Regions from separate parts of the Salinicoccus sp. CNSTN-B1 genome, predicted to be linked through region 1. Evidence: riboswitches for the same ligand, from Rfam matches in the RefSeq annotation. Region 1 holds a riboswitch; each other region holds the start of a gene.
The links. A riboswitch is a leader RNA that binds a small molecule or an ion and turns the genes downstream of it on or off. The one in region 1 is predicted to bind thiamine pyrophosphate.

Region 1 (7,954 bases):
TTTGGCCAGCCCCTCCATTCTGAGCAATCCATTGGAATGTTCATTCAGTCCCCGTTGAGACGGTGTCCCCGGATCGGCAAAGTAGATGGACAGGTCATTCCGATTGCTCATCGACTGCCAGTTGGAGAATTCCTTGCCACAGTCGAAAGTGATGGATTTGAACAGGTTCCCGGGCATCTTTTGACACCATGTATTGATGGCAACCTCGATATCCTGCGCCGTTCCGGCCTTCGGGTTTTAGTGTAACACCTGCCGTTGTAAACGACTGTCACGACTGCGTTGAATTCACTGTATCATAATCGTTATGAAATCACTGAATAGGCTGGTAATGTACATCGTATCGACATAAATGATATTGGGTTATGCTGTGGAGGATCACCGACAATGTTACGGGCTGAAGCTATCGGACAAGACACACCCAATTCGAAGTATTCACCAGATATGGAAAAGCATTATTATAATTACATCATTAGACTCCAAGCCTCCCTCAATTCAATACTGTAAAGTGGTCTAAGAACAGTAATATACGCTCCTCATTTTCTTTGAAAAACCTTTGAGGAAACGAAGAAAATATAAGGTCTGACATACTTTAGATGAACAGTACGTCAGACCTTATCAGTTTGGCATTTTTCCTTCAGGAACACCTTAAAGGGTACGAGGTCTTTCAGAGTACGCCGGAAAAAGGAACTGCCTGAACCACACACCGAAAGAGAATTCTTGACTTGTTGAAACAGAATAATTACAGGTATTCATAATCACTATGTTTATCACCTGAATGTAAAGTCAACCTGCGAGTTTTCCTGGGCTTCATAGCCTTTCATATAGTTAATACGACGCTGTGCTGATGCTTGATTGACTTGCTCATCTGCATGATAAGAAGAACGGACAAGTGGCCCAGACTTACAGTGACGGAAACCTTTTGATAGTGCAATATGCTTTAACTCCGCAAATTCATCAGGATGGTAATAACGCTCGACCCGCAAATGTTTTTTCGTCGGTTGTAAGTATTGACCAATTGTCATAATATTCACATCATTTTCCAGTAAATCATCCATGGCCTCAATGATTTCTTCTTTCTCTTCTCCCAAGCCCACCATAATACTTGATTTCGTTGGTACGTCAGGAGCAACCTCTTTCACACGCTGAAGCAGGGTTAGTGACCTATCATACATTGCTCTAGCTCGTACTTTTTTAGTCAATCTTCTCACAGTCTCAATGTTGTGGTTAAAAATATCTGGTTCACTGCTCATTAAAGTATGCAAGCTCTCGTAATCACCTTTCATATCAGAAGGTAAAATTTCGATGGTGCAACCAGGGTTTTTTCTGCGGATCGCCCGGACTGTCTCAGCAAAAACCGCCGCACCGCCATCTTTTAAATCATCTCGAGCGACGGCTGTAACAACCACGTGCTTCAACCCCATTATTTGTACAGAATCCGCGACACGTTCTGGTTCATTCCAATCTAATTCATTCGGCATTCCTGTTTTAACCGCACAGAATCGGCACCCACGTGTGCATGTATCACCAAGAATCATAAATGTAGCAGTTTTACGCTCGCTCCAACATTCATAAATATTTGGACATCTTGCTTCTTCACATACCGTATTTAATTTTTTATCTCGCATCAATTTCTTTAATCCTGAGTATGATCCATTAGTATTGATTTTAGTTTCTAGCCATTTAGGTTTACGCAGGTACTCTTCTTTTTTAGACATCGAAAGTACACTCCTTCAGTAGTTGATATAATGCAAGTAGTTGTTTTAATTCATAATTTGGGTCGCGTATTTGCTTTTTGCCAATTGATTGATTTCATCCCACTGTGCATCGGTCAATGTCATCGGTTTAAACTTGACATCCAAGCCAGTTTGAAAGCCATGATAAAAAGCGTCCACTAACATATCGTATGTGTAATTTTGATTTGTAATCGCATTAATAGCGATGGCCTTTTCATAAAAAGAAGTACGCTTTTTCTCTCTCATTCTTTCAGATGGAAAAAGGAAAAGATCAAACAACATTTTTTCATTAATATTCATTGGAATTGAGCCATGTTGTAGTAAGACATCATCTTTACGTACTTGAGCATTGCCTGAAAGTTTTTTATCATCAATAATTAGTTCATAGTAAGTAGCCTGTTCAAAACAAACCGATGATCTGCCTTTAATTATTTCTTCTCTCGATGGGTAAGCATAATCAGCTTGTATGCCCAAATTACGATACCCTTCTAAGATCCCTCTTGTTAAAATATGGTACGCTTCACGAACAGATGTGGGTATGAAGGGATGATCCTCCGTCACGACAATACTATAGGTTAGCTCATCATCATGAAGTACGGCGCTACCGCCCGTCAAACGCCGAACAAAATCGCAGTTATATCGCTCAAGTGCAGAAAAATCAATCCGTTTATCTACTCTTTGAAGTCTTCCTACGGATAGGCTTGGTGCTGACCAACCGTAAAATCTTAATGTAGGGGGATAACTCCTCTACTATGCCAATTTAATAAAGCCTCATCAATCGCCATATTGGTAGCCGCATTGTTGTGTCCTGTATTCAAAAATCCCCATTCTTCTGGCATCATAACCCTCCTCCTTATTAGATCCAACCTAATTTTTTAAAGTGATAGAAAAAATGCAGATATTTTCTTATTATTAAATTCCTTGAGTGAAAGTAAAGAAGTGAATCACAGTTTATTATAAAACAGTGATTTTTTTAATATTTATCAAATAATTTACTTTCAAAACTTAAAGTACCTGGAAAGTTGAAAATTTTCGGTACTTCAAAATAAAAATTGAAATATTAATATAATGATAGCATTTCTCTTAAGTTTTCTCCATTGTAATTTCTTCTAAAAATTTTGCGCTTTTGCATTTCTGGAATGATGAATTCAACAAAATCTTCCAGACTGCCTGGGAGTGTTGGCGGCATCAAGTTGAAACCATCTGCGACACCTGCCTTCATCCATTTTTCGATTTCATCGACAATTTCTTCAGGCGTACCAATAAGTGTCAAGTGTCCGCCTCCAGCGTTTAGGTAACCGAGTAGTTCACGGACTGTCGGATTTCTGTCTTCTATGATTTCTAACACAGTTTGATAACGCCCGACTGGGCCTGTGAATTCTTCGATTGGGGGCAATGCAGGGACTTTTTCATCGAGTTTCCACGATTTTGTGTCTTGCTGAACAAAGAATTCGAGTTGCTTCAGCGCAGTATCAATTGGCAGTAAATCGTCTAATTTCGCTTTCTTTTCTTGTGCTTCTTCTTTTGTCTTACCCACATAAGTCACTAGACCTGGAAACACTTTGATTGAGCAGTCTGGCCGATGACTTTCTCTTATTGCCCGATCTAATTTCTCACGATAGGCTTTTGCTTGTCTTAAGTTCCAAGCAACTGAGTAGACTGCATCGGCATATTTCGCAGCAAGTGCCACGCCTTCTATTGATGCCCCTGCTTGCATCGCAACCGGTTTTCCTTCCTTTCCTAAAGGCAGGGTTAATGGCCCCTTTACTTGGAAGTAATCTCCATTATGGTTGAACGGTTGAATGTTATCGTTTTTGGTGATTTTATTGTTCGCTCTGTCTGGACTATAGTCATCAATGGACCACGATTCAAATAATTTATCCATGACTTCTGCAAATTCATCTGCTTTCTTATAACGCACTGCTCTTTCCGGTAATTCCAGCATACTGTGATTTTGTGCTTCGTAATCGGACATTGATGTCACCAGGTTCCAGCCCACACGTCCTTTTGTTATATGCTGCAGTGTGAGTAACTGCCTTGCTGAAGTAAACGGGTTATTAAACGTTCCCGAAATAGTTGAAACAAGTCCAACGTTAGCTGTGACATTACTCATGGCAGTTAATACAACTATTGGATCAAAATAACTCGTTGGCAATTCCGTAGCACTATAAGCAGGGAAGGCTTGTGCATCTGCGAAAAATACCGCATCGAATTTTCCACGTTCAGCAATCTTCGCCAAATTTTCATAGTATCCAATTGTCGTAAATTCATCTATGCTCGAATCTGCTGTCATCCATGCTGCCTGATGATGTCCTACACCATACAATAAAACTCCTATATTTAACTGTTTCGGATTAATCATAATATATCCCCCTAGTTCATAGTAAGGCCGCCATCCACCGTGATGTTCTGCCCCGTAATACCATCTGCTGCTTCGGAACAAAGATAAACCACCATATTCGCAACATCTTGAGGGGATGTGACTTTCCTCAATGGTGTGGATTGTGCGATTAAATCAAATACTTCAGGTGTTGTGGCTGCACTTGCATCTGTTGTCTTCAATAATCCGCCCGAAACGATATTTGCTCGGATGCCGTGCTGACCAAGCTCTGCTGCAACATTTCTGGTGAACCCAATTAAAGCAGCTTTTGCTGTTGTATATTCGTGATATGGTACCACAGGGTTTTGATATAGATTCGTTCCGATGCTAATGATTGCACCCTCTTTTCGCTCTAGGAATTGGGGAGGGCACTTTGTGATACGTTGAACGCGGCTTTTAACGTGCCGTCTAGTTGTTGTTCATAATCTTTGTAGGTTAAATCTTTAAATGCTTTTTGAGTAGTTGGGTCAAACTTGAAGTTTACGAGTGCGTTGTTTACTACAACATCAATCTGCCCAAAATGTTCAGTCCCTTTTTTAACTAACTGTTCAACTTCTTTCCTATTTGTAACGTCTGCCTGAATAGAAATTGCTTGGGGTCCGATTTGCTTTTGCAACGCTTCTGCTTCTGATTTGCTGCGATTGTAGTTAATGATGACATTAAAGCCTTTTTCACTCAATTTTTTTACGATGCATCTACCAAGACCTCTGCCACTTCCTGTTACTAAAACTGTCCTTGCCAAGTAAATACCTCCTCTATTTTAGAAAAAAAATACGCAACCTTCGTAAGAAGGTTACGTATCGAGAGCGAATTATATACACCTATAAAGGCATAGATATTTAGCTGTATCGAAGTAACACTTTCCTACGCTAGTTTTAACTAGATCAGGTTCAAAGGGTTTGAGGTTATCCTCATCTCAGTTTACAAAAACGCCCCTAGTGCAAATTTATTCTATTTAATATCATTGTAGTACTTCTAAGAGATACGTCAAGTAAATAGTGAATACTTTGAAATTTATTGAATAAGCTGAGCAGGACTTCTCATCCAAGTGAATCAAAAAAATTCTAATGAGGTCCGGCAGTATATTGAACGTGTTTCTACTATTATATAGGGGTCGTTCATTGATGGAAATGGCCCCTGTATATGTTATTTTTCATTTCTTCGTTTGTCAAAATAAGCTAGACAGCCTGCCTACATTCATGTAACTCATAAATGCTTCCAGCGGTGTCTGGTAGTTCAAAAACTTTCTGGGTATGTGGTTTCTCTTGGAGGCTACTGAAGCAACCATCCTCTGATCCACTGTGTTGAAATCCATATGCTTGGGCAGGCCGTCTTTCCGAAGCAGTCCATTGGAATGTTCATTCAATCCTCTTTGGGAAGGCGTGCCCGGGTCGGCAAAGTAAATATCAATATCATTTCGGTTGCTCATTGCCTGCCAATTTGAGAATTCCTTACCACAGTCGAAAGTAATGGATTTGAACACATTTCTGGGGATCTGATGGAACCATGCGTTGATGACTGTTTCAATATCCTTTGCAGTCCGGCCCTCGGGCTTGAGGGTAATGATCACTTTCGACAGCCGTTCTACAAGTGTCACAACGGCACTTTTATGATGGATGCCGACAATGGTATCGCCTTCCAGATGTCCAAATTCTTCTTTGAATGCTGGGTAGTCCGTCTTTCTGTCAGAGAGTTTCCGTCTGAAAGCCTGTCTCCCACGGCGTTCCTTATGGCCGTTGGGTTTTCGCTTTCCTTTCATCGGCAAGGTGGAAACATCAAAGTCTTTGCGCTTGAACATGCGGTACAATGTGCGGCTGGAGCAGTTGATCGGCTGTTCACGGCGACCGACAATCACATCCGGCGTCCATCCTTGCGCGACCTTTTCTGCCACATATGCGCGTTGATCATTCGACAGCACCGTCTGTTTTCGACCGCAACGCTGCTTGTTTGCCTTGTAGCGCTTATAGAAATCCAATGCGGTGTGACCGTTTTTCAGGAAAGTGACCACATTGTGGACGGTCTGACGTGCTCGGCCAATCTGTTCTGAAATCTTTGATACAGAGGCATTCTGATGGAAATAAGATTCTATAATTACAAGTTCATCCGTGCTAAGATGGGTGTAGGTCATTCGTGATCACTCCTATGATTTCTTTGGTCGGAAATACATTTTGAGTGTATCACGAGTGGCTTTCTTTATGTGTCTAGCTTAATTTTACAATCGGCGATCCTTAAAAAAGAGGAGAGAAGGACTATGAAAGAATACTCTCAAAAATAGATACAGCAACTGTTTAAAGAAAGAAAACCGATACCAAAGGAACTGGTCAATCAAGCTCAAAAAGCAGATCTCGTTGATGTGATTGAAAAGCAGGGTGATGTCGTCATCCACGTATCGGATAAATACGCAAAACTCGCTGAACATGACAGTTTTGTGATTGATAAGCAAAATAACTCATTCTTCTGGAACTCACAAGATTTAAAGGGAAATCCGATCAATTATTTAAGAAGTGTTCATGATTATAGCTTTAGAAGTGCCATTAAAGAACTCACTTTAAATGAGGAGTACCAAACCGCAGAAGTCAATATCGATAAAGAACAAGAACCCTTTGTCTTTCGGCCAGATGAGCTGTCGGAAGATACTTCCGTCGCAAAAGATTACCTCGTTAATCAACGGGGCATCAATGAAGACTTAGTAGATACACTCATTGATAAAAAACTCATACAGCAAGATCACAATAACAATGTCGTATTTTTGTGGGCGAAAAATAAAGAAGTCGTCGGCATGGATAAGCAAGGCACTCAACCTGATAAACGGTTTAAACAAGTCGTCAAAAATTCGGATGAAAAGCAGGGCTTCAATATTACGAATGGACGGCCGGAAAATCTGTATGTGTTTGAATCCTCGATTGATTTATTAAGCCATGTCAGTATGTACAATCCGCCAAATGCACGGCTGGTTTCGATGACTGGGTTAAAACCACAGACATATTATCATGCTATCGGACAGATTTATGAAGAAACCAAACAACCGCCAAAAAATGTGGTGTTTGCGGTAGATAGTGATGTCGGCGGAGAAAGCTTCATGTTGGAACACATCAACAATAAAATCGAACATCGAGAAAGTGATCGCACCGTTCAAAACTTTGTTGCTTCTCCGAGACATCAAAATTTTGAACAACTGGGCGAACCGAGTGATTTGAAATCGTGGCATCAGGTGAAAGATTTTAATGACATTTTGACGAATATTCAATCCCACGATGTTAAAATGCAGTATCAGCCAGTCGTTTTAGATAAGGACACATATTTTGATACAATCGATTATCAGATTAAGTATGAACGAGTCCTAGATAAGTTGTCTAAAGAGGCTACAAATAGTAAAGACATCTCTTCTTGGAAAATCGCAAAATCTATTGCACAAGAGCAGTACCCTCAAAAGAATTCAAAAGAAAAGTCAGAAGCGAAACAAAAATCGCCATCTGGATTAGAAGTAAACGATATTCTGTAAATCTGGGCGCATACAGCGCATTTTAATGGACAACTATCCATCTAAAATTACTAACTTGCCTTAGAATCGCTCTCTCAGCACTGGAAATAGTGAAAAATCATGGGAAATATAACCATAAGTTCGGTATGCGGTGCCACAGAGGCTTCAAAAAGGCAAAACCAGGAATTATTGCAGATGTTTGAATCGCTGGAGGAACAAGTTTAAACAAGTAAACACTGGCTGACGAAATTCAAAAGGGATAGGGTCATTTACACAAAATTATTGACGCCCCCGTTTTTTATCGCGTATAGTTATTAATGTTGTTGACAATAAGTGATAAGTACCTTGTTTTAAAGACAT
Region 2 (7,954 bases), 1.1 Mb from region 1:
CATCAACGAACGAGACATCAAGGAATGGAATGAAGAAGACCTCAGGCAGGCCATTGGCTATGTTCCGCAATCGGCGGTGCTCTTCTCTGGAAGCATATTCGAGAATCTGCTGTGGGGTGATTTGGAAGCGCTGGAATCCGATATCTTCACATCGACCCAAAAAGCCCAGATCCATAATTCCATCGAATCGTTCGATCATCGCTACGACACGAGGGTCGGACAAAGGGGCGTAACATTGTCCGGTGGCCAGAAGCAGCGGTTGTCGATAGCACGTGCACTTGTCAGGAAGCCGGGGATACTTATATTGGACGACAGCACTTCAGCACTTGATATAAGAACGGAGTCCGCCCTTTGGGAGGCGATCAGGGAAGAGGAGACCACCCAGATCATCGTCACGCAGAAGATAGTCACCGCCAAGATGGCAGATCGGATTTTGCTGCTTGAAGGCGGCGAGATCAATGCGCTCGGTTCGCACGAGGAACTGCTGCAACAATCCGACTTGTATCGTTCAATAGTCGAGTCCCAGACGGAAGGAGGGCAATTGGATGATTGATTTCATAAAGAAACCATTTGGACACGAGCCTGTCCTTACCAAGGAAGACATCAAAAAAAGGAAGGATAAGGATGATCAGCGCCGTGCCAATGATATTTCAGGCACCTTGAAAAGGCTCTGGAAATTCATTTCCGAGGAGCGGAAGCTGCTCTATTCAATCATTTTCCTGGTGACCCTGACCAGTCTGCTCAGCATAACCGGTCCGTTCCTGGTCGGCTATATCGTGGACAATTATTTCGTACCACGTGAATTTGACGGGCTCGGCCGCATACTACTTTTCCTCCTGGTCGTCTATATCCTCCTCTCCTCCATACAGTACACAGCAGCCTTCTTTATGGTGGGCTTATCGCAGAGGACGATATTCAAGCTACGATCGCGGCTGTTTTCGCACATGCAGAAGCTTCCTGTAAAATTTTATGACAAGAGGCAGCATGGCGAGCTGATGAGTCGGATGACAAATGACATCGAAACCATTTCGCAGACATTGAACACTTCATTCATCCAATTTACGACAAGCGTCGTGACGCTGATTGGTACAATCAGCGTGATGCTCTACCTCAGTCCGCTGCTGACGCTGTTGACCGTCACCATCATACCGTTATTGATCATGGCGGTGGCATTCATCACCAAGCGAACGGGACCGCTCTATAAAAAGAGGCAGAAGGCGACGGGTGAAATGAACGGCTATATCGAAGAGATGGTATCCGGACAGGAAATCGTTAAAGTCTTTTCGCAGGAAGAAACGGCCATCCGCAACTTCAGCGACAAGGCGGCGAACTTGAGGGAGATCACTTTTTGGGCCTTCCTGTATGCAGGTCTGATCCCGAAGATCATGAACATGCTGAATAATGTCAGCTTTACGATTGTTGCCGGGGCCGGTGGCCTGCTTGTGTTCTATACAGACGGGCTTGTGACCATCGGGACGATTGTCGTCTTCGCTGAATATGCCCGCCAATTCACACGGCCCCTGGCTGACCTTTCGAACCAGTTCAACCAGGTGCTGTCGGCTCTTGCCGGCGCAGAGCGGGTTTTTGGAATCATCGATTCGGAGACTGAAACAGATGCAGGTCATATCGAGGATGTGACGATCCGCGGAGAAATAGAATTTGACGACGTCTCATTCTCTTATGATGCTGATCAAGAGAAGTCGACGATCAATCAACTAAGCTTCAAGATCGATGCCGGCGAATCGGTTGCGCTCATCGGCGCGACCGGCGCAGGCAAGACGACGGTCATGCAGCTGCTTGCCCGTTTCTATGAGACAGACGAGGGTGAAATCCGCATCGACGACCGGAACATATTGGATTATAAACGTACGGCAGTGCGTTCACAGACGGCGTTTGTGCTTCAGGATCCATACCTGTTCGAGGCGACGATCCGCGAAAATATACGATATGGTAAATTGGATGCGACAGACGATGAAGTCATTGAAGCGGCAAAACTCGCTAATGCTCATGAGTTCATCATAGAGCTTGAAAATGGCTATGATACTGTGCTCGAGGCCGATGAGGGCTTCGTCTCCCAAGGACAGAAACAACTCATTTCCATAGCGAGAGCTCTGATAACTGATCCGGCGATACTGCTTCTTGACGAGGCGACGAGCAGCATAGACACGGTTACGGAACTGAAGATCCAGGAGGCGCTTGAACGATTGATGAAGGACCGTACAAGCATCATCATCGCGCATAGATTGAATACAATCAAAGCCGTGGATCGTATATTCGTCATGGAACTCGGCGAACTCGTTGAAAGCGGCAGTGAAGAAGAACTGCTTGAAGCGGGTGGCAGATATCATCAGATGATTGCGGACAACAAGTGATTTTACAAAAGCCTGAGAATACGCTATCATATATTCAATTGAATAATAGCACACCACTAGGGGTGTCCTTTCGGACTGAGAATTACCCTTATCACCTGATCTAGATCATACTAGCGTAGGGAAGTGGCATATTACATAGTATTAATATGCACACCACTACATTAGTGGTGTGCTTTTTTATTCTCTAATAATTTTAGGAGGGTATCAAAATGAAGAAAAGAAAAGCATTAACATTGACGGACGTTTTGGTGACCGTCGTCGTTTCACTGGTATTCGCAGTCATCTACTCGGTTTGGGGCGCTTTTTACACAGCCTTGAAGCCTCTTGGCATCCATCTGAATGAATTGGTCTACGGGATGTGGTTCATCGCCCCTGTAGTCGTATATCTGATCATCAGAAAACCGGGGGTTGCATTGATTGCGGAATTTGCAGCAGCCTCGGCTGAAACCATAGTCCTGCTGCAGTTCGATGTCATGCTTATCATCTATGGACTTATACAAGGGTTGGCCTGTGAACTTGTTTTTGCAATTGTACGATATAAAAGTACAGCGTTGATGGTCGCTGTATCAGCGGGAACAGCAGCGGCACTCTCTACACTGCCATTGGACTGGTACTATGGTTACCTTGCCCATCTCGAGACATGGAACCTGATTCTGATGGCTGGCTTCAGGATATTGAGTGGGGCAGTGGTCGCAGGGTGGCTTGCGCATATCCTCTATAGAGCATTGCTTGAGACGGGTGTTCTTAAACTGCTCGGTCAGTATAAGGAAATAGAAAAGGAGGCATAGATGGGATGGAAGTGGTGAATATGGCACTGCAGTTTCGAGGTGCCCATGACCCATTGTTTACGGACATGAACCTGCAGATAGAAAAAGGTGAAAAAGTTCTGATAGTGGGACCAAGTGGTTCCGGAAAAAGTACGTTATTGAATATATTGAGTGGCCTCATGCCACGCGTCATTGATGCACTGCTGGAAGCGGACCATATGGATTTACCTGATGGGGGTGCTGTGGTCTTTCAAGATCCCGATTCCCAGTTCACCATGCCTACAATCGGTGAAGAACTTGCTTTCATAATGGAGAACAATCAAGTGCATATTGACGATATGACTTCGAATGCCTTGTCAGCATTAGAAGCAGTGGGTTTGAGAAAGCCTCTTGAGACCCAAATCAGCAGCTTATCGGGAGGCATGAAGCAAAAACTGGCGATTGCTTCTGCATTGCTGCAGAAAGCCGATACTTTCTTTCTCGACGAGCCGACAAGCATGTTGGATGAAAACACTGCCTGTTCTTTATGGGAAATGATTCAGGAAGTGTGGGAAGAGCGTACCGTAGTAATTGTCGAACACCGGGTTGAACACGTGTGGTTTAGAGTGGATCGGATTATTTTGTTGAATGATGAAGGCTGTATCGTCGCTTCCGCTACACCAAGTGAGATGTTAAGTGACAATAGGGAAGCTTTGGATGCTCTAGGAGTGTGGCATCCACATTCATGGCAGAATGCCCCACGATTCACCAAAAGCACAGATAATGGCGCCCCGCTTCTCCAGATTAATGACCTTTCGATAAATAGAGTAGGAAGCGAGCTGCTCAGTGTGGATGATCTGCATATTCCTAAAGGGCAATGGATTACACTGGAAGGGGAGAATGGGAGCGGAAAATCAAGTTTCATGATGGCAGTCATGAAGCTGATGCAGACACGAGGAGAAGTCATATTCGAAGACCGTCCTATACGAAAGACCAAACAATTCCAAGGGGCACTCTATCCGGTTTTTCAGAACCCCGAGCTCCAATTCATCACCAACAGTGTCTTTGATGAAGTGTTCATCAATCTGGAAATGCATCATGATGAATCAGCAGCTGAGAAGAAGACTGGACAGGTGCTCTCACGGATGGGTCTATCCCATATCAAAAGACTGCATCCGCTTGAAATATCAACAGGCCAAAAGAGGCGGTTAAGTGTCGCAACCGCACTTGGTGGCATCCCGCAGATCATCTTTTTGGACGAACCGACCTTCGGCTTGGACGCGCGCCACACATTCAAACTGCTCGAACTGATTCATGAGCTGGTCGAAGACGGTACGACGATCATCATGATCACCCACGACAAGGAAATAAAAGAACGCTATCCGTCGCGGCGCCTGAAAATCCATAATGGTATGTTGGAAGAGGTGGGTGGCGGTGTTTGAATCCATAAAACGCTATTCCACATTTATAGATAGGACCAATCCGCTCACTAAAATAGTGGCGGCAATCTGTCTATTTATAGCAGTAGTATTGATACATGATCCGAACCATCTATTCCATCTGTCACTTTGGATGCTTTTATTATTTTTGGTCATGAGTGGAATTGAACTCAAGTATCAAGCATTGCTGATTGCCGTCACCGTTTTAACAGGGCTTGTGTCCAGCGCATATATGATTTTATATGGCGAAGGTGACACGACTCTATTTGAATTCGGTCTCGTGCACATCACTGAGGAAAGTATAGTGAGGGGACTTCATATTACGATGCGTGGCCTGACGCTGTCATTCTTCGGCTCACTCATCATTTTTACCACAAGGTTGACCGATGTATTCTACAGCATGATGCAGCAGGCGAAAGTAAAGCCGAAGTACGCCTATTCATTTATGGCCTCGATTCGTATGTTGCCTGTTATAGTCAATGAGTTCATCACCTTGAGGAGGGCACGCAAGGTACGCCGTTCATTGATCAGCCGAAAGCATATCGGAGGGCTCAGGGGATTCACGAGTACGGTGGTGATATTGCTCAGTCAGAGTATCCGACGGGCCCACCGTCTTGCGGTGGCGATGGAATCGAAAGGATTCGATGATGGGGCTAGGACCTACTATCGTCAGACAAGATTTTCCGGATATGACGTCTGTTTTATAGCGCTCATTGCCGTAGGTCTCATTGCATCCTACTATTCAGGGCAGTGGATAACACCTTTTGGTACATCCGATGCAAGATAATGAAAGAATCGCTTTGAAATATAGCGATAAAAGATATATACTGATAGGAGATTTTAATAATCCGTAAAATATCATCTGCTATAAATGAAAGCCGGATGCAAAATATGAAAAGGTGGCAGTCGAATGTATACGAAGGACGATATTGTAAATGAAGCGAAAGATCTTGGGAAGATGATCGCCCAAACCGATCAGGTGGAGTTTTTCAAAAAAGCTGAAGCCAAAATCCATGAAAATAAAGAAGTGCGCGAAAAGATGGCCAGTTTGAAGAGTCTCCAGAAGCAGGCGGTCAATTTCCAGAACTACGGTAAGGAACGGGCCTATCAGATGACTGAGGAGAAGATCAAGAAAATCGAAGCCGAGCTCGATGAAATGCCGATTGTCGACCAGTTCAAGGAGTCCCAAGGACAAGTAAATGAACTCCTTCAGATGGTATCCCACGCAATCAGCCAGACTGTAACAAACGATATCATCACCTCAACCGGTGGAGATCTGCTCCAAGGTGAAACGGGCGCGGCAATGGAAAACATGCCGAACCAGAAAAGACTAGACATTCGAGAAGCTGCATATCCCTTTAGGGTATGCAGCTTCTTTTTCGCTTGTCGTGTGTGGATATGGTGAGAGCCGTTGACGCAAGAACAGTCGGTAAGGTTAAACAATGGAAGCGACACGTGATATAATGCAGTTATATTTCAATCGATAATGGAAGTGTTTAAATGGCTACAGTTACACCTATGATGCAACAATATTTGAATATAAAAGAGGAACATCCTGATACACTGCTTTTCTACAGGCTCGGTGATTTCTATGAGCTTTTCTATGAAGATGCAATTACAGCAAGTAAGGTGCTGGAGATTACACTGACTTCAAGGGATAAGAAGAAAGATCCGATTCCGATGTGCGGGGTGCCGTATCATTCGGCTGATGGCTATATCGAACGCCTCATCAATCAAGGCTACAAAGTTGCGATATGCGAACAGATGGAAGACCCTAAAAAAACAAAAGGCATGGTCAAGCGTGAAGTTGTGCGCATCATTACACCGGGTACTCTGATAGACGATTTTGGCATGGATGATGGACGGAGCAACTACATACTGGCGATCGGGGAAAACGATGGAGCATTCGCTGTCGCCTACTCCGATATATCAACCGGTGAGATACAGGCATTCACAACCGAGCAACTCGCCCTTTTAAAAAGTGAGATTGAGCGCATCAATCCACGGGAGATCGTTGTGGAAGAAGAGATAACGGGAGTTTTATCAGAAATCTACCGGGACCCTCCAATCAATACGCCGTATAAGGCAAAGGGGCATTTCAGCCTGGATTATGATGATGGTATAAGTGAAGCGGAGAAGGAGACACTGGATCTTCTCATCTCCTACATCAATGCACACAACATGAAAGAGTTGAAGCACTTCAGACAGGTCAAAAAGCACCGACTCAATGAGACGATGCAGCTGAATTATGCCGCCATCTCCAACCTCGAACTTCTCGAGAGCCTTCAGACGAGAAAAGTGAAAGGTTCCCTCTTTTGGTATCTAAACCGTACCGAAACACCTATGGGGAAGCGCAAACTCCGCAAATGGATCGAAAGGCCCCTGTTATCAGAAGCGCTCATCCAGGAGCGGCAGGACGCTGTTGCTGTGTTGCTTGAAAACTTTCTGGAGAGGGAGGATATCCGGGAATTACTGAATAATGTGTATGACATTGAAAGGCTGGTCGGACGACTGAGTTTCGGCAACATCGATGCAAAAGATCTGGTCCAGCTTAAAGATTCTCTTGAAGGTCTGCCTAGTATAGCCGATACGCTTGAAAGAACAGGACTATCCACTTCGCCGTTATTCAAGGATTTTGATGTGTTGGATGATGTCCACAAGGTACTGGAAGAAAGTTTGTCCGATACACCACCTAAAACCATAAGAGAAGGTGGCATATTCAAAACGGGATATGATGCACAATTGGATGAATATCGCTACATCGCCACCAACGGCAGAAAGTGGCTTGATGACTACATTGCAGGCGAGCGTGAAAAGACCGGCATCAAAACACTCAAGGTAGGATTCAACAAAGTTTTTGGCTACTACATTGAAATATCCAAGGGCAGTGCAGTCAACTTCGATGCCGAAGCATTCGATTACCAGCGAAAACAGACGCTGGCGAATGCTGAACGCTTCATCACTCCGGAACTGAAGGATATGGAATCCAAGCTTCTGAGTGCGCATGATGAAAGCATCATACTGGAATATGACTTGTTCATTGCACTAAGGACACATATGGAACAGTTCATCGGGCGGTTGCAGTATACGGCCGAATTGATCAGTACCCTTGACTGCCTTGTGTCCTTCGCTACTGTTTCAAATGACTACAGGCTTGTCCGGCCCGCATTCAGCGATGGTGAACTCAGTGTCAAGGAAGGACGTCACCCGGTCGTTGAAAAAGTGATCGGGGAGAACACCTATGTTCCGAACTCGCTCGACATGGATGATGAAACTTTCATCTACCTTATCACCGGACCCAACATGTCCGGTAAAAGCACTTATATGCGTCAGACCGCCATCATCAGCATCATGGCCCAGATCGGAATGTATGTACCAGCACAATCTGCAGTACTGC
Region 3 (7,954 bases), 360 kb from region 1:
TAGTCTGATCAAAGTGGATTTACCACTGCCGGAAAGTCCCATGACAACAAAGACTTCCCCTGATTCGATGCTTAGATTCGCTGATTTGACCGCAACCGTAGCACCGGTTTTTTTAATGATTTCATCTTTAGATGCATTATTATGCAATAATTCTTGTACTTCCTCGTCATATGTACCAAATACTTTAGTGACGTTCTTGATTTCAATTACGCTCAAAAAACTCAGTCCTTACACTTGACGTTATTTCAACACTTTAAAACTAGTACGTTCTTAAACGTACCATAGAGATTCAGCTAAATCAAATGCGCTTACCATAGAATATGGCTATAACAAGCAATAGCAGGTTGCATAGAGTAACCATATATCGAGTATCGATCATAATTTCTAACAGATTAATAAAAAGGGTCAGAACCCCCTTTAATTAAGATTTCTGACCCTTCTATCTGAAATGGTATATACAAATGTCATGGAAGGATTATTTTTATTAAAGTCTATTGGGCGTCGTCCGTGTCTTCTGATTTCCGCTCTTCGTCCCCTTCATCATTGCCATCTAAGATCTGTGATTTCCCGTCAGATAGATTATTCAGGAAATGATCCAGATCGAATCCGGTCATCTGCCCATGCTCTCCTGAAGTTTGGCCATCGTACCAGTGACGGTATTCGGCAGTGATTTCAGCTGTTCACCACCTCCGCTGTCCATTATGCGTATGGATTCTACGTTGCTCATGGATTCACTGACAGCTCTGGCGAATTCAGGCATTATTTTGATGAACTGCTCCAGGATGATGACATCTTTATGTTCAGACATCGCCTCTGCACGGCGCTCGATTGCTTCGGCTTCCGCGAGGCTCTTTTCTCTTATGACTTGTGCTTCGGCGTTACCTTCTGCAATGCGGGCTTCGGCTCTGGCCTCAGCTTCTTTAGTTCGTGTATAGTAATCCGCCTCAGCCTGCTGCCTCCTCACTTCGACTTGTTGCTTTTCGATTTCAACGTCATTTTCCCGTTCCAGTTTCAACAGTTTTAATTCATTCTGTTTTTCCTGTTCCCGGATTTCCAACCGTTGTTGTTCCACTTCGAGACGTCTTTCTTCTTCTTCCAATTGCCCGGAAGCTTTAGCAGAAGCATTCGCCTTTTCCGTTTCAGCCAAGTTCCTTGCTTCCTTCAGATCTTTCTCTTTACGGCTATCTGCTATGTTCATTTCTCTTTTATATTGTTCATTTGAAATGGTTTCATTATCTTTTGCTTGTTGTATTTCAGTTTCACGCCTGTTTTCGGATTCTGCAATCTCAGCTTCTTTTCTGATCCGGGCGATTTGAGGACGTCCAAGGTTTTCAAGATAATTCTCATCATCCCTCAGGTCGGATAGACCAAGCGAAGTGATTTTGAAGCCCATCCGGTTCAACTGATCCTGCGCAATCTCACGGACCTGTTCATTGAAGCTCTCACGGTCCTTATTGATCTGTTCGACAGTCATCTTCGATAGGATGGCGCGGAGGTTGGAGTTCAGCACTTCAGAGATTTCATGTTCGATTTCTTCTTGTTCCTTTCCAAGGAACTGCTCGGCGTATTTGACGATGCCGTCCAGGTCATCAGCCACTTTTACAGTCGCAACCGCCTGACCGTATATTCCGACGCCTTCTAGAGTGTAGACTTTTGGCGTAGATATTTGCAGCTGGAATGATTTAAGGGAGACCTTTGTGCCCGTCTGGAACATCTTGAGCCTGTGCCCGCCCCCCGGATGACTTTCATGTAGCGCCCTTGGTCATCCTTATAGATGTTGGTTTCTTTTGCCTCATCCCCAAGGTTTGGCCCTGTAACGATGAGCGCTTCGTTGGAAGGTACAGTACGGTATCTGGCTTTCATGAAGATGTACCATCCAACGGCAGCGATGATGGCAATTAGTATGATGGCGATTACTGCAATCAAAGTACCGGTCAATTTGAACATATGTAAGCTCCTATCCCATTAAATTATTTAAGTATCAACATCACATTATTACAAATATTTATCATTGTAAAGCACATTGGTTAGAATTGTCTGAATATATTAGAATAAGTATATATGTTTCAATAATATTGACTTTTCTGACAAAGTTCTGCTAGATTATATAAGTTGGATTACATGGACGTTGTATATGAAGATAAAGGATGGGAAAAGTTGCCTGTCCCTGAAACATCATGTCGGTTGAGTGAGGTTCATCAATATGACTCTACGGAATAGCATGGTAGAGTCGCTATCGTATCGTCCCTGAGCAGGGGCGTTTTTTAACGGGGAATGATTCGATTCCAAATAATTGGCAGCAATCCAAAAATCCTCTAGGAATCAAATTGAATCAAGGAGCTATAATAATGAAAAGATCTAATATAATATTTGCGGGATTTATGCTTTTTTCCTTATTTTTCGGTGCGGGTAACCTTATCTTCCCACCGCTTCTTGGAATGGAAGCAGGTGACGGCTTCGGCCCTGCAATAATTGGCTTTCTGATTACTGGCGTACTGCTTCCTATCATGGCGATCGTAGCAGTGGCTTTGTCCGAGGATGGCCTGGTGTCCATGGGGCAACGGGTGCATCCTGTATTTGGTGTGGCTTTTGCAGTCATCATCTATATGTCCATCGGGGCGTTTTATGGCATACCGCGTGCATCCAGTGTTGCCTATGAACTTGGGTTCAAACAGATCTTTAATGTGGAAAGCAGCCTTGTACTTGCGATTTTTTCCATCGTATTCTTTGGAATTACATACCTGATAAGCCTCAATCCTAAAAAGATAGTGGACCGCATCGGACAGTATCTTACGCCGCTTCTGTTGTTGGTATTGTCGGTGCTCGTCGTAAGGGCTTTCTTTACTTTTGAGAATCCCGGAGCCCCTGCTGCAGAAAAGTACACTGGTTCGCCATTGGTCACCGGAATATTGGAAGGCTATTTCACCATGGATGCGGTCGCAGCATTGGCATTCGGAATCGTGATCATCAATGCCCTGAAGGATAAGGGTGCAGAAACAAAAGGAGAATTGGTAAAAGGAACTTTCGGTGCAGTGCTGATAGCAGGACTGGGTCTGGTAGCCGTATACTTCTCGCTGGGTTGGATCGGGCGTGTCATACCAGGGGAAGTGGGCTTGAAGACGGTGCAGAGATATTAACACATTCAGCGAATCTTCTATTCCCGGCGGCGGGCGGATTGCTCTTTGGCATCATTGTGCTCCTGGCATGTCTTACGACCTGTGTGGGACTGATCAGTGCCTGTTCAAGATTCTTCAACGAAATCTACCCTAATATTGCATATTCTACCTATGCGGGCATCTTCGTTCTAATTGGTTTGTTGGTATCGAATTTGGGGTTGGATCTGATTTTAGAGCTTGCGGTTCCCCTATTGGTATTCATCTATCCAATCGCGATTGTCCTGATAGTCCTCTCTTTAGTTGAGCGTGTAACGGGGGAAAGCAGGAAGATGTATCAGGCTGCGGTACTCGTGACTGCCGTCTATGCATTATATGAGGTGTTGATCAGCATCGGCATTGAATCAGAAACTGTTAGCCTCCTCCTTGGACAGACACCATTCTTCGAACAAGGTCTGGGCTGGATGGTTCCGGCCTTCATTGCGGGGGCAGCGGGCTATGGCATAGATAGATATAAAGGTAGGGCGGCCAATGGGAAGAAACGGAAGCCTGCAGTACAATTCAATGATGATATCAAATAGGTGAAGGTCCGCACGGACCTTCACCTATTATTTTTCAACATCATAGGAAGCGATGTACGGCATCCCTTATATCCGGTGCGTTTGCAATGGCGGAAATCACGCAGATGCCATCAGCTCCGTTTTCCAGGCAGGCCATGTAGTTGTCCGGGGTGATGCCACCTATTGCCACCATTGGCTTGTCGCCAATTAGGCGTCTCATATCAGCCAGACCTTTTGGCGTAATGGCCTTGCCGGCATCCGCCTTTGAGGGTGTGGCATAGACAGGCCCCGTGCCTATATAACTGACTTTTTTGAGATTGCTTGATGCCAATTCTTTTGCATTACCTACAGATAGACCGACGATCTTGTCGTTAAAATAGGGAGGGAGATCTTGGACCCCGATATCATCCTGACCGAGGTGTACCCCGTCGGCTTCAATCTGTTCGGCCAGTTCGTAGTCATCGTTAATGATGAAAGGCACTTCATAGCTATCGCATAATTTTTTTATTTCAGAAGCTGTCTCCACCAGTTCATCGCCTGTCAAGGATCTGCTGCCCTTTTCCCTGAGTTGGAACAGTGTGATGCCAGCATCCAAAGCTTTCTCAACCACGGCGGGGAGGTGCTCATCCGTATCGGAACTTCCACAGATAAAGTATAATTCAAGTGCGTTTTTATCCATCATCTGGTCGTTACATTCCGTTCTTTGAGCAAGTTGTCATCATTCAAATACAGCTCATCGATCAGCCTTGTGGCGAATGTACCTGGGGTTGGATGTTCTTGGGCCAAAGCCGCCTTCTCAGCGCACAGGTTATAATAGCTGACCGCATCGATGATGGACTGGTCATCAAACCGGTCTGAGGTTCCAAGGAATGCACAGATGATTGCACCAAGAAGGCATCCTGAGCCTGTCACTCTCCCCTGTAGGGCATGGCCGTTACCCATTATCGAAAGTCCGCTGTCAGTCATAAGGGCGTCTTGCTCACCTGTAACAAGTACAGGGGTCCTGTACCGATCATAGGCCTTGCCTGCAATTTCTTCGGCAGGAGTCTCTTCTTTAGAGTCGACCCCCTTCATATTGCTTTCAGCTCCTGATAGTGCATGCATCTCTCCGGGATTCCCCTTTATGAGTGAAACTTTATGGCGTGACAATAATTGTTCTGTAATCTCGACTCTGAAGCGTGAAGCACCAAATCCGACTGGATCAAATACAATCGGCACATCATTCCTGTTTGCTTCCTTCATCATCTCATCCATGACCTGTAGTTTGGATTGATCTGCAGTACCGATGTTGATGAGGAGTGCAGAAGCGGATTTCATCAGATCTGAAGCTTCTGCGACTTCCCCGCCTACAAGTGGCGAAGCGCCAATCGCAAGGAGCCCATTAGCCGTGAAGTTTTTGACGACATCATTTGTGATGCAGACAACAAGCGGGTTCATCTCTCTGAGTCTATTTACATTATCCATGAATTACTCTCCTTTATAGCTGAAATGGCTGACCGGTCCATTACCTTTTCCGATATTTGGGTTATGTCTGATTGCCGAAGTGATATAGCGCTTAGCGGTACGGAAACTTTCTTCGATTGATTTCCCCTTGGCCACCTCTGCTGTCATCACTGCTGAAAATGTGCATCCTGTGCCATGTGTGTTGGTTGTATCGATACGCGTTTCACTGAGTTCTATTGCGTTGTCTGCAGTAAATAAATAGTCTGTGGGGCCTGAATCCAGATGTCCGCCTGTTATTACAACGCTCTGCACCCCGATGTCATTCAGGAAAATATCGGCAGCTTTCTTGATATCCCCCTCACTACTGATTTGTTGGCCACTGATCTTCTCTGCTTCATGTATGTTTGGTGTAACGGTCAAAGCAAGGGGTAAAAGCTGTGTTCTGAGAAATTCAGCAGCATCTCCATCTATGAGTGGATCACCGCTTGTGGCAATCATGACCGGATCGATGATATAGGGGACTTGGTGGCGTTCAACACACTCTTTTATGACTGCCATCATCTCTTCGTTGGCAATCATGCCGCTTTTCATGGCGTCTGGTACTTCGTCGGAAAAGATGCTGTCCAATTGCTCCTGTAGAAACTGTCCCGGGATATTATGGACATCTTGGACGCCGATGGTATTTTGTGCGGTCAGGGCGGTGATTGCAGCCATTCCAAACACCTCTTGTGAATGGAAGGTTTTGATATCAGCCAAAACACCAGCGCCGCCAGTCGGATCGGTCCCTGCAACAGTCAACGCAATGGGCATTCTAGACATTCATATCCACCCCGCCCAGTGTTCTCTTGTCATCGCCATATTGAAGAACCGCCTTTCATGCTCTGCACTCTCTCTGAAATTTTTGCGCAGCAGGCCTATTTCATCATCATTCATATTCTCCGCTTCTTTGTCGATGGCGTTGAACATCACATCAGCCGTCTCATCGATATTGCTACTGTAGAATTCGAACCATCCCCGGTATTGGTGGTTTTCCTGGAATACGTTTTGCGCCATCGCCTTTTCCGCCAACTTTTGATAGATGTAGGGGCACGGTGCCATGGCACTTAATGTGAATGCGATATTTTCCTTAGCATAGGCGTTATAGTACATATGTTTAATATAATGATCGGCAGAAGGATACCATTCTCCATCCTTTATGATTTCTGCATATGGCTTTCCTACAGCTCTTGCCAAAACTTCATGTGCCTCGACCTCTCCCCCAAGTATGAAACGCATCTCTTCGAGAAGATATTCCATCATGTCCTTGGAAGTGGTCTTCGAGATCAGCATGGCATAAATATTTGCGAATTCTTCAAGATATAATGCATCTGCCTGAAGATAGTGGATGAGTGAAGCGTGATCAATATCTTCATTTATGAGCCCCTGGATGAAATCATCCCCGTATATTTCGTCAATAAACTGCTCTGCATCCTGCTTCAATTGTGTACTTAACATCATAATCCTCCTATTTAGAATGATAAAAACCCATTTCCAGCGTAGGAAATGGGTTTAGTATGAAGACAGGATATGTCCGACCATCCCACATTCCTTACGCTGGCATTATCCAGATCAAGTCAAAGGGATCGGTCTGTGACCGTCTCAGCTAAAAAGCACCCCTAGTGGTGTTGCGTATTCAGTTGATTATCATGTTAGCCGACTCATTCCTCAAAGTCAAATATGGATATGAGTCATCAGACTGTCAATGTGTTTCAATGATTTCCCGGGAAATTTGACGACATCAATGATAGATAGAACATCGAGGGTCATCAACCATTAAAAAAGATATGGCCACACGGCCATATCTTTTACTCGGCGCTCAACTCGTCATGGATCAGATTGATGTTGTAATTCAGATACTTGATATAGGTGTCCACTTCTTCTCCCGGTTTTCCAATTTCATCGGAATAGATGGGTTTTTTGGAAAAGGAACGCCCGTCTGATCGGAGACGGTCTCCATCGGACGCGGATCGACGTTCGATTCGATGAAGAGTACAGGCACGTCATTTTCTTCAATGAATGAAACAAGTGAATTTATCTGGTTGGGTGAACCGGTATCTTCAGTATCAATTGCCCATATATACCCTTCCTTCAAACCGTAATCACTGGCAAGATATTGGAAGGCGCGTTCACTTGTAACAAGTACCCGACCTTCTTTCGGAATGTCATCTATCTTCTGTTGGTACTCCCCTTCTACATCTTTCAATCGTTTAAGATATTCGTCAGCCCGCTTCTCGTAGTTTTCTTTTCTTTCCGGGTCTTTTTCAATGAAAGCGTCACGCATATCCTCTGCCATCTTTATCCCCACTTTAGGACTGATGAAAGCATGCGGGTTGATTTCTTCTGCTTGGGTCTCTTCATCAGTGATGTACATCGGTTCGATGCGGTCTGATAGGGAGTAGACATCGTCTAGGTCCTGATTGACGGAATCGATCATTTTAAAGAACCAACCATTTCCACCACCCTCAAGGTTCAAGCCATTATAGAAAAGAATATCCGCGTCAGTGGCCTTTTTCATGTCTTTAGGAAGTGGTTCGTATTCATGGGGATCCGTGCCGGTCGGTACGAGGTTATGAATGTCGACATCCTCGCCTCCAATCTCACGGGCGAGATCCTCTAGAATCGTAAAGGATGTGACCACTTTCAATTTATCATCCTCATTCGCTTCACCCGCAGCACTGCTTTCATTTGAACAAGCATTCAACACTAGTACGACCATCAACAGGCCGATCAGATAAGTAATCTTATTCTTCATGTTTAATCTCTCCTAAAAATTTATAATGGCTCATCAATTATGATTTT
Region 4 (7,954 bases), 1.3 Mb from region 1:
ATGTTCTGAATGAATTGGGGTTGCTGAACGTTCGTGTCGGGAGAGCGGGCACGACAATTTCAACAAAGGGCGAGAAATTTCTACAAGATGAAGATGAAAGTTTGCGAAATGAGATTTAAAGCGCGCCCATCAAACTATAACAAGCAATATTTCTCAGCTATATACATCCTGTCACCAAGAAACCATTGGTCGCAGGATGTTTTTTATCGTAAAAGAATATAATCGTTCAATTATCCAGTTTAAATGTAAGTTTTTAGTGAATAATACTATTATAGAGTGTTTTATATTAAATAAAATCGGTTGAGGGGGAAACATGCATGAAGATGAATGTTGCAGAGAAGCTGATTAAAGAACATTTGGTGTCGGGGATATGACACCTGGGGAACAAATCGGCTTGAAGATCGACCAGACGCTGACACAGGATGCGACAGGTACGATGGTGATGCTTGAGCTGGAAGCGATGGATATTGACGAAGTGAAGACTGAAGTATCTGCTCAGTACGTCGACCACAACTTGATACAGGATGACCACCGTAACCCGGATGATCACCTGTTCCTGCGCAGTGCGGCGCAGAAGTTCGGCGTGCACTACAGCCGACCGGGTAATGGGGTCAGCCACCCGGTGCATATGCAGGAGTTATCAATTCCGGGTAAAACATTGCTCGGTTCCGACAGTCATACATGTGCCAACGGTTGTATGGGCATGCTTGCGATGGGAGCGGGCGGCATCGACGTGACGATGGCTATGGCCGGTGAACCATATTATGTGGAAATGCCGCGCATCATGGGCGTGAAGCTCACAGGCAAACTGCCGGACTGGGTCAGCGCCAAAGATGTCATATTGGAAATGCTTCGTAGACATACCGTCAAAGGCGGCGTCGGCAAGATTATCGAATATTACGGACTGGGGCTTGATGACCTGTCCGCCATGGACCGTCACGTCATTGCCAACATGGGCGCAGAACTCGGTGCGACGACTTCCGTCTTCCCATCGGATGAGGAAGTGAAGCGCTTCATGCAGACGCAAGGGCGTGAAGATGAGTGGCGGGAACTGAAGGCGGACGAAGGTGCAGAATATGACGACTACGAAGAGATCAACTTGTCCGAGTTGGTTCCGCTGATCGCAAAACCGACGAGTCCGGACAATGTCGTACCAGTAGAAGAGATTGCCGGTCAGGAGATCTACCAGTCTTACATTGGTTCTTCGGCGAACCCTGGCTACCGTGACTTTGCGATAGCGGCGGAGATCGTCAAAGATAAAACGATTGCCAACGGCATCTCGTTCGACATCAACCCAACGTCCAGATTGTTGCTGCAGCAGCTGGTCGAAAATGGCCATATCGCGAGCCTACTGTCTTCCGGTGCACGGATGCACCAGGCGGGCTGTAACGGCTGTATCGGCATGGGACAGGCACCAGCTACCGGCCAAAACAGTTTGCGGACGACACCGCGTAACTTCCCAGGAAGGTCCGGCACGAAAGAGGACAGTGTCTTCCTATGTAGTCCTGAAACAGCAGCCGCTTCTGCCTTGTTCGGTGTCATCACCGACCCACGGACACTGGAAATGGACTATCCGGAAATTCCGGAGGCGGCTGCCGTCAAGAAGGGTGAGATGCTGGAGGCGCCGCCTAAGGACAAAGAGAACATCGAGCTGGAAAAAGGACCGAACGTATCATCCATCCCGAATTTCGATCCAATAGAGGATAATTTCGACTTGCCGGTCATACTTAAGATGGCAGACAATATCTCTACAGACGAAATTCTGGCAGGTGGCTCGAGGGTGTTGCCGTTCCGCAGTAACATCCCGAAAATCAGTTCCTTCGTCTTCGAAGGAGTGGATGAAACCTACACCGAACGGGCAGCAGAAAAACGTGAAGAAGGCGGTCATATGATCGTCGCCGGGAACAACTACGGACAAGGGTCCAGTCGGGAACATGCGGCACTCGCCCCACGTTACCTCGGCCTGAAAGTTGTCCTGGTCAAAGATTTTGCGCGGATCCATCTGCAGAACCTCATCAACTTCGGCATCCTGCCGTTGACATTTGATGACCCGGCCGATCACCAGAAGATTGGCGAAGGGGATGTACTGGAATTCCGCAATATCCACCAGACCATCCGGGATACGGACACATTCACCATCCGACTGAAAGACGCGGATGAAGAAATCACTGTCCACCACAGTCTGACAGGGCGTGACCTCGACATCCTGCTCGCCGGCGGCATCATCAACTGGGCGAAGCAGCGTCAATAAGATACGGTCAGAAAAATAGTGGGCGTGCAAAAGCACGTCCACTATTTTAATATTGATACAATACTGGCCTAATCCATAGTTGACCGGCCGCTGATGGGCCAGTCATGAAACAAATCCCATCTGGATTGGATAAAACATGAAGTCCTTCTTTTTTGAGGCACAGAAAGCTTTGGATGGGCCGATCCCTCATTACAGCCAGAGTAGGTAAGGTGGATAATGGCACAGGCTGTGCCAATTCCCGATTGGGTGAGTGCCACAGAGAAAGCCCTCGAAAGTGTGATTTCAAATGGTCTTCCGGCTTTCTTCATACAAAGTGGCCGCATCCCAATGATTGTATTATGTAATGATATGGGTTAGAATATTTATTAGAAAGCGATACTCTAGTAAAGTTCGCCTGAAAGATCCATCAATTGAATAAGAAACGAAATCACTGGAAGTGCCTTTGTTAAAGGCTGAGACCAAAGTAGTGACTTTGGGATTCCTTGAACCTGATCCAGTTCATACTGGCGTAGGAAAGTGACGTTAATTGAAGAAACTTGACGCGTTATTTTTCTACAAGAAAAATAACGCTTTTTTATTTGGGGTGGGAACCATATTTATCGCGATTACACATTACAAAACTTTGAATGCTGAAGATTTGGGGCACTTTATCGACATAGCACCTGTCATCGACCGTCTGTTGCTGAGGACGCCCATGGATTCAGGAGAACTGAAGCAGTTCATCAATGGACTGTTGGATAAGGGTTTTCCAAAACAGAAGTTGATTATCCATAGTGATGTGAGTGTGCTGGAAGCCTTCCACCTCACTGCAATCCATTTCAAGGAAGACGACCCGTTGGCATATGCATATAAAGCCAAGTACCCAGAGGTTACTGTAAGCATGTCAACACATTCCGTGGAAAGTATCAGAAAGGCCCGGTCCCATGGACTGGATTACGTGCATTTCGGACATGTTTTTGAAAGCGCTTCTAAAAAGGGCGTGCCGCCGAGGTCCCGGGAAGAAACGGAACGGGCGACGGAAATGGATATGCCGGTAATGGCCATCGGCGGCATCAACCACTATACGATAGACAGTCTGCCGGACGGATTCAGCGGTATCTGTGCCATTTCATTATTCATGGACCAGAGCATTGAAGAGATTAAGGCGGTGAGAAGGATGTGGTGTAAGGATGTATGATGTCGCAATTGTCGGTTCTGGTGTCATCGGTATGTCGATAGCAAAAACACTCCATCGGTCAGGCATGAAGATTGCAGTAATAGACCGTGATGTGCCGGGGAAGCACGCTTCCTACAAAGCAGGTGGCATGCTCGGGCGCAGAATGAATTTAAAGCGGACAGCGCGCTATACAGATTGGCAGTCGCATCGAGGGATAAGTTCGAAGCCTTGAGCCGGGAATTCATGGATGAAAATGGGATTGATATCGAGTATAGACGGAGCGGGCTGATCAAGATGGCCTCTCATGCGGAGGATATTCCGGGTCTCGACGCCCAATATGATTTTCTGCATTATCGGGATCCCAAGGTCCGCCTATTGTCCAAATCGGAACTCGAGACTTTGACGCTGGGGGCAGTGGCATACCGTAACCGGGCCATCCATATACCAGATGACGGACAGATCAACGCCTGGAAATATACAAACGCACTGCTTGTCTCACTCACCGCATCGGGCATCGACCGCTTTGGCCGTACTGAAGTCCACCATGTGGCCAAAAAATCTGATGGCTATACCTTGATCACTTCATCCGGCGAGATACATGCAGATAAAGTAATCATCGCCGGCGGGGCATGGAGCGGGAAATTATTGGGTGAATATAGGGCGGACATGCCAGTTACGGGGGTTAAAGGGGAAGTTCTTCTCGTCGAACATGATGGCCTGGCGCTCGAACAGACGGTTTTTACAACGAGTGGGTGCTACATCGTACCGAAGAATAAGAATCGGTTCCTGATCGGTGCAACCAGCTATTTCGACGATCTTACGGTCGGTGTCTCGGATGCGGGCGTGGAATGGCTGAAGCGGCAGGCAGAGGAGCATATACCTTGCCTCGCCGCGTGCCGGATGTTGAAGAAATGGTCGGGGTCCGACCATATACCGCAGACGAAAGGCCGATCATGGATGAGCTGGAGCCGGGCCTTTTTGTCATCACTGGCCACTACCGGAATGGTATCCTGCTGTCCCCCTCATCGGAGAACTCGTGGCGGAGTGGGTCATCAAAAATCAGAGGCCCGAAGTGCTCAAGGAATTCCAATTAACAAAAGGAGGCGTAAACAGTGAAGTGTACAATCAATGGGGATCCATTCACATTTGACTGTGAGATGACTATCGAAGAAGTATTGGCATCTCTTGAGTTGGACGTGGAGCGCATCGTCGTCGAATACAATGATGTGCTCGTAAAGAAGAAGGATTTCAATGAATATATCGTAAGAGAATCAGACAGGCTGGAACTGTTGGAATTTGTAGGAGGCGGATAACATGTTTAGAATAGGACGGTTTGAATTAAAAGCAAGACTGCTGCTTGGAACAGGAAAGTTTGAAGACGAAGCGATACAGGCCCGGGCCATTGAGGCATCGGGTACGGAAGTGCTCACTTTCGCGGTCAGACGCATGAGCCTCTACGACAGGGATCTGCCGAGTCCTCTGGCGGATGTGGATCTGAAAAATTTTGTCACTTTCCCCAATACAGCCGGGGCGAAGACAGCTGAAGAGGCCGTCAGAATCGCTGAGATTGCAGATCATGCGGGTGTGTGCGACATGATCAAGGTCGAGGTGATAGGGGATGACAAGACCCTACTTCCCGATCCCCTCGAAACCTATGAAGCATGCAGGACACTTCTCAAAAAGGCTATACAGTATGTCCGTATACTTCAGACGATGTCGTGCTGGCAAGAAAACTGGAGGAACTGGGCGTCCATGCCATCATGCCGCTCGCCTCACCGATAGGTACAGGGCGGGGATCAGCAACCCCCTCAATCTGAGGTACATTATTGAACAGGCTGAAATCCCTGTCATTGTGGATGCGGGCATCGGCTCCCCGAGGGATGCATGCCATGCGATGGAGCTTGGTGCGGATGCAGTGCTACTCAACACGGCGGTCTCTGCTGCAAAAGATCCGGTGAAGATGGCCGAGGCGATGAAGTTGGGGATAGAAGCGGGCAGATTAAGCTATGAAGCGGGAAGGATCCCGGTGAAGTATACTGCCGAGGCATCGAGTCCCGCTGATGGACTGGGTTTTCTCTGATGGAACGCTACAATCGGCAGGTCCGGTTCACGCCCTTCGGAGAGGCCGGCCAGCAGCAACTGATGGACTACCGGATCATGATTATGGGCGCTGGCGCATTGGGCAGCCATTTGGCGGAACAGCTCGCCCGTATGGGGCGGGTCATCTGACCATCATCGATATGGATATTGTGGAATGCTCGAACCTGCACAGGCAAGCGTTGTATGATGAATATGATGCCGAATCCATGTCCCCGAAAGTGCATGTGCTGAAAGAGAAGATCAGCCGGATCAACCGGCATGTCGAGGTGGATGCGGTGTATACAGAAATCACACCCCTCAATATAGAAGCACTTCTGGCCACGCATCAGCCGGATATCGTCCTCGATGGCATGGATAACTTCGAAATGCGGTTCCTGATCAACGAAGCATGCTATAAGGCCAATGTTCCATGGGTCTATGGCGCAGCTGTCGGCAGCAGGGGGACAATCTATGCAATGGATTATACCGGTCCCTGTTTGAAATGCATGCTCAACGCCATACCTGAAACCGGGGAAAGTTGTGCGGTCAACGGTGTGGTTCCGCCGGCCATCCATCAGGTGATAAGCTATGAGATTGGAGAATTGATGCGGTATGTTTCCGGCGCAGGATTCTCCAAAAAACTCATTTCGCTGGATATCTTCACGATGCAGAACCGGTCGGTCGACATCGACAGTCTGAAGGATGAGGACTGTCCGGTCTGCGTTAAAAATGAGTATGGATCATTGAGCAGAAGAAAAGCTGACCCCGTTGAGAGTTTGTGCGGTGGGGCCTACCTATTCAGGTTTAAAAGGTCTCTATTCGACAGCGCCGCGTACTTACCCGGTGACATCAAGAAGGAGAATGCCTATGTGAAGTTTCTCGAGTATGAAGGCATAAAAATGACCATGTTCTGTGATGGTCGGATGAATGTATATGGACTTGAATCAGAAGGTGCCGCTTCTGACTTCTATAAGACGCTTATGAAAGCAATCAGATGATCATGCAGACCAGCACATTAAGAATGGAAATATTATGTCCGGACCAGATTGACCTAATACAATGTTATATGAAGAAAACTTGCCAGCAGCCGTGAGGAAATCGGGCTGCTGGCAGGTTTTTCGTCCATCATTCATCTGCACGTTCATTCTATAAGGGTGGCCCATCCATTGAAACCGAAGGTTTTTTATTTTCTTTGTAGCGTATGGCCGCATCGACTGCACTTTGGGCGTTGATGTAGCCCCACTGGTGATTGAAGACGGGCTCACCGATAACCTGCAGGATGCTTTTGATGTCATTCGGGCTCAAGTTCGGATTCGCCTCCAGCATCAGGGCGATGACACCCGCACAGATTGGCGTCGCCATGGAGGTGCCAGACATCTGGACATAATGTTCACCGATGATCTGATCGGCGAGTTCCGTCTCGGTGGTCGATCGGGGTGCAAGCAGCGAAATGATGTTGGTGCCGGGTGCGTAGATATCCGGTTTGACGAATTGATCGATTGTCGGTCCACGGCTCGAATACTCCGCAATTTCATCATCAGACCGTTCGATGGTATCCCGGTCATCCGCTGCCCCCACGGTGATGACAAAGGGGTTGATGGCCGGCGTGCCGATGGTCGACGGGGTCGGCCCGCTGTTGCCGGCGGCGGCACAGACGATGAGGCCTGAATGCCACGCTTCCTCTACAGCGAGCGATAGCGGATCGAGCCGGAAGGAGTCCTGGGCTGGTGCACCCAACGACAGTGACAGGATATCGATGCCATGGATGTCCTTGTAGTCGACACACCACTCGATGCCCTGGATGATGCTTGAGAGGCTGCCTGCTCCGGCGGCGTCAAGCACTTTGACACCAACCAGGGACGCTTCTGGCGCTGGGCCGATATACTTGCCGTTCGACATCGCGCCGTTGCCTGCGGCATCACCGGCACAATGGGTGCCATGCCCATTGTCGTCATACGGTGCGCTTTCCCCGTTGATGACGTCATGGAACCCAACGATGCGGTTACCCGGCGTCGTCAGATCTTCATGGGGATGGATGCCTGTATCGAGCACGGCGATGGTCACCCCGGCACCGCTGATCTGAAGCCGTTCCCGGATGGCGGCGCTGCCAATCTGTTCATTGGTGATGTCCAGGTAGGCGGAAACGGGCCGGTCATAATAGATGCGCTCAACGGCTGTGTGGTCTTTGATTTCCTTTATCTTATTCGGAGTAAGTTGGCCTTTTACACTGTTGATGAGGCGCATTTCCTGATCGAGATGGCTGTGGGCATCTTCGGCGCATTGCTTGAGCAGCTGATCCATCTCTTCGTTGTCCGTGCCCTTCTTGCAGCGGATGATGATCGGAATCTTTTCGGTGCGTGCCGTGCGGTAGGTCTTCCTTTCGCTTTGGCGCAGCTGTTCAATGAGCGCGGGGTCCAGTCGGCTGTTGTTTTCTTCGAACCAGACTCGTTTACGTTCACTCATATCAT

Region 2: linked by a shared signal. The riboswitch ahead of ACYF68_RS09510 (ECF transporter S component) and the one ahead of ACYF68_RS03120 (3-oxoacyl-ACP reductase) in region 1 are both predicted to bind thiamine pyrophosphate.
Region 3: linked by a shared signal. The riboswitch ahead of tenA (thiaminase II) and the one ahead of ACYF68_RS03120 (3-oxoacyl-ACP reductase) in region 1 are both predicted to bind thiamine pyrophosphate.
Region 4: linked by a shared signal. The riboswitch ahead of ACYF68_RS11045 (thiamine phosphate synthase) and the one ahead of ACYF68_RS03120 (3-oxoacyl-ACP reductase) in region 1 are both predicted to bind thiamine pyrophosphate.

Annotation. Positions count from the first base shown of each region.
Region 1 covers NZ_JBTWMN010000004.1:527,059-535,012, forward strand. The annotation lists partial or broken gene ACYF68_RS03100 (IS30 family transposase) at 1-247, opposite strand, end outside; gene lipA (lipoyl synthase) at 768-1,715, opposite strand; partial or broken gene ACYF68_RS03110 (lipoate--protein ligase family protein) at 1,761-2,572, opposite strand; gene ACYF68_RS03115 (NtaA/DmoA family FMN-dependent monooxygenase) at 2,794-4,095, opposite strand; partial or broken gene ACYF68_RS03120 (3-oxoacyl-ACP reductase) at 4,107-4,855, opposite strand; TPP riboswitch at 4,958-5,060, opposite strand; gene ACYF68_RS03125 (IS30 family transposase) at 5,282-6,241, opposite strand; gene ACYF68_RS03130 (DUF3991 domain-containing protein) at 6,467-7,615, shown strand.
Region 2 covers NZ_JBTWMN010000004.1:1,604,611-1,612,564, reverse strand. The annotation lists gene ACYF68_RS09520 (ABC transporter ATP-binding protein) at 1-553, shown strand, start outside; gene ACYF68_RS09515 (ABC transporter ATP-binding protein) at 546-2,372, shown strand; TPP riboswitch at 2,421-2,511, shown strand; gene ACYF68_RS09510 (ECF transporter S component) at 2,582-3,160, shown strand; gene ACYF68_RS09505 (ABC transporter ATP-binding protein) at 3,166-4,560, shown strand; gene ACYF68_RS09500 (energy-coupling factor transporter transmembrane component T family protein) at 4,553-5,344, shown strand; partial or broken gene ACYF68_RS09495 (YlbF/YmcA family competence regulator) at 5,468-5,878, shown strand; gene mutS (DNA mismatch repair protein MutS) at 6,058-7,954, shown strand, end outside.
Region 3 covers NZ_JBTWMN010000004.1:169,552-177,505, reverse strand. The annotation lists gene ACYF68_RS01110 (quaternary amine ABC transporter ATP-binding protein) at 1-216, opposite strand, end outside; gene ACYF68_RS01105 (hypothetical protein) at 492-614, opposite strand; gene ACYF68_RS01100 (flotillin family protein) at 611-1,714, opposite strand; gene ACYF68_RS01095 (hypothetical protein) at 1,639-1,947, opposite strand; partial or broken gene brnQ (branched-chain amino acid transport system II carrier protein) at 2,349-3,694, shown strand; gene thiE (thiamine phosphate synthase) at 3,735-4,355, opposite strand; gene thiM (hydroxyethylthiazole kinase) at 4,352-5,137, opposite strand; gene thiD (bifunctional hydroxymethylpyrimidine kinase/phosphomethylpyrimidine kinase) at 5,141-5,935, opposite strand; gene tenA (thiaminase II) at 5,936-6,613, opposite strand; TPP riboswitch at 6,684-6,783, opposite strand; gene ACYF68_RS01065 (metal ABC transporter solute-binding protein, Zn/Mn family) at 7,005-7,907, opposite strand; gene ACYF68_RS01060 (metal ABC transporter permease) at 7,945-7,954, opposite strand, start outside.
Region 4 covers NZ_JBTWMN010000004.1:1,871,227-1,879,180, reverse strand. The annotation lists gene ACYF68_RS11055 (AAA-type ATPase lid domain-containing protein) at 1-119, shown strand, start outside; partial or broken gene ACYF68_RS11050 (aconitate hydratase) at 318-2,251, shown strand; TPP riboswitch at 2,674-2,783, shown strand; gene ACYF68_RS11045 (thiamine phosphate synthase) at 2,835-3,428, shown strand; partial or broken gene ACYF68_RS11040 (NAD(P)/FAD-dependent oxidoreductase) at 3,421-4,557, shown strand; gene thiS (sulfur carrier protein ThiS) at 4,520-4,720, shown strand; partial or broken gene ACYF68_RS11030 (thiazole synthase) at 4,722-5,487, shown strand; partial or broken gene ACYF68_RS11025 (ThiF family adenylyltransferase) at 5,487-6,484, shown strand; gene ACYF68_RS11020 (S8 family peptidase) at 6,633-7,949, opposite strand.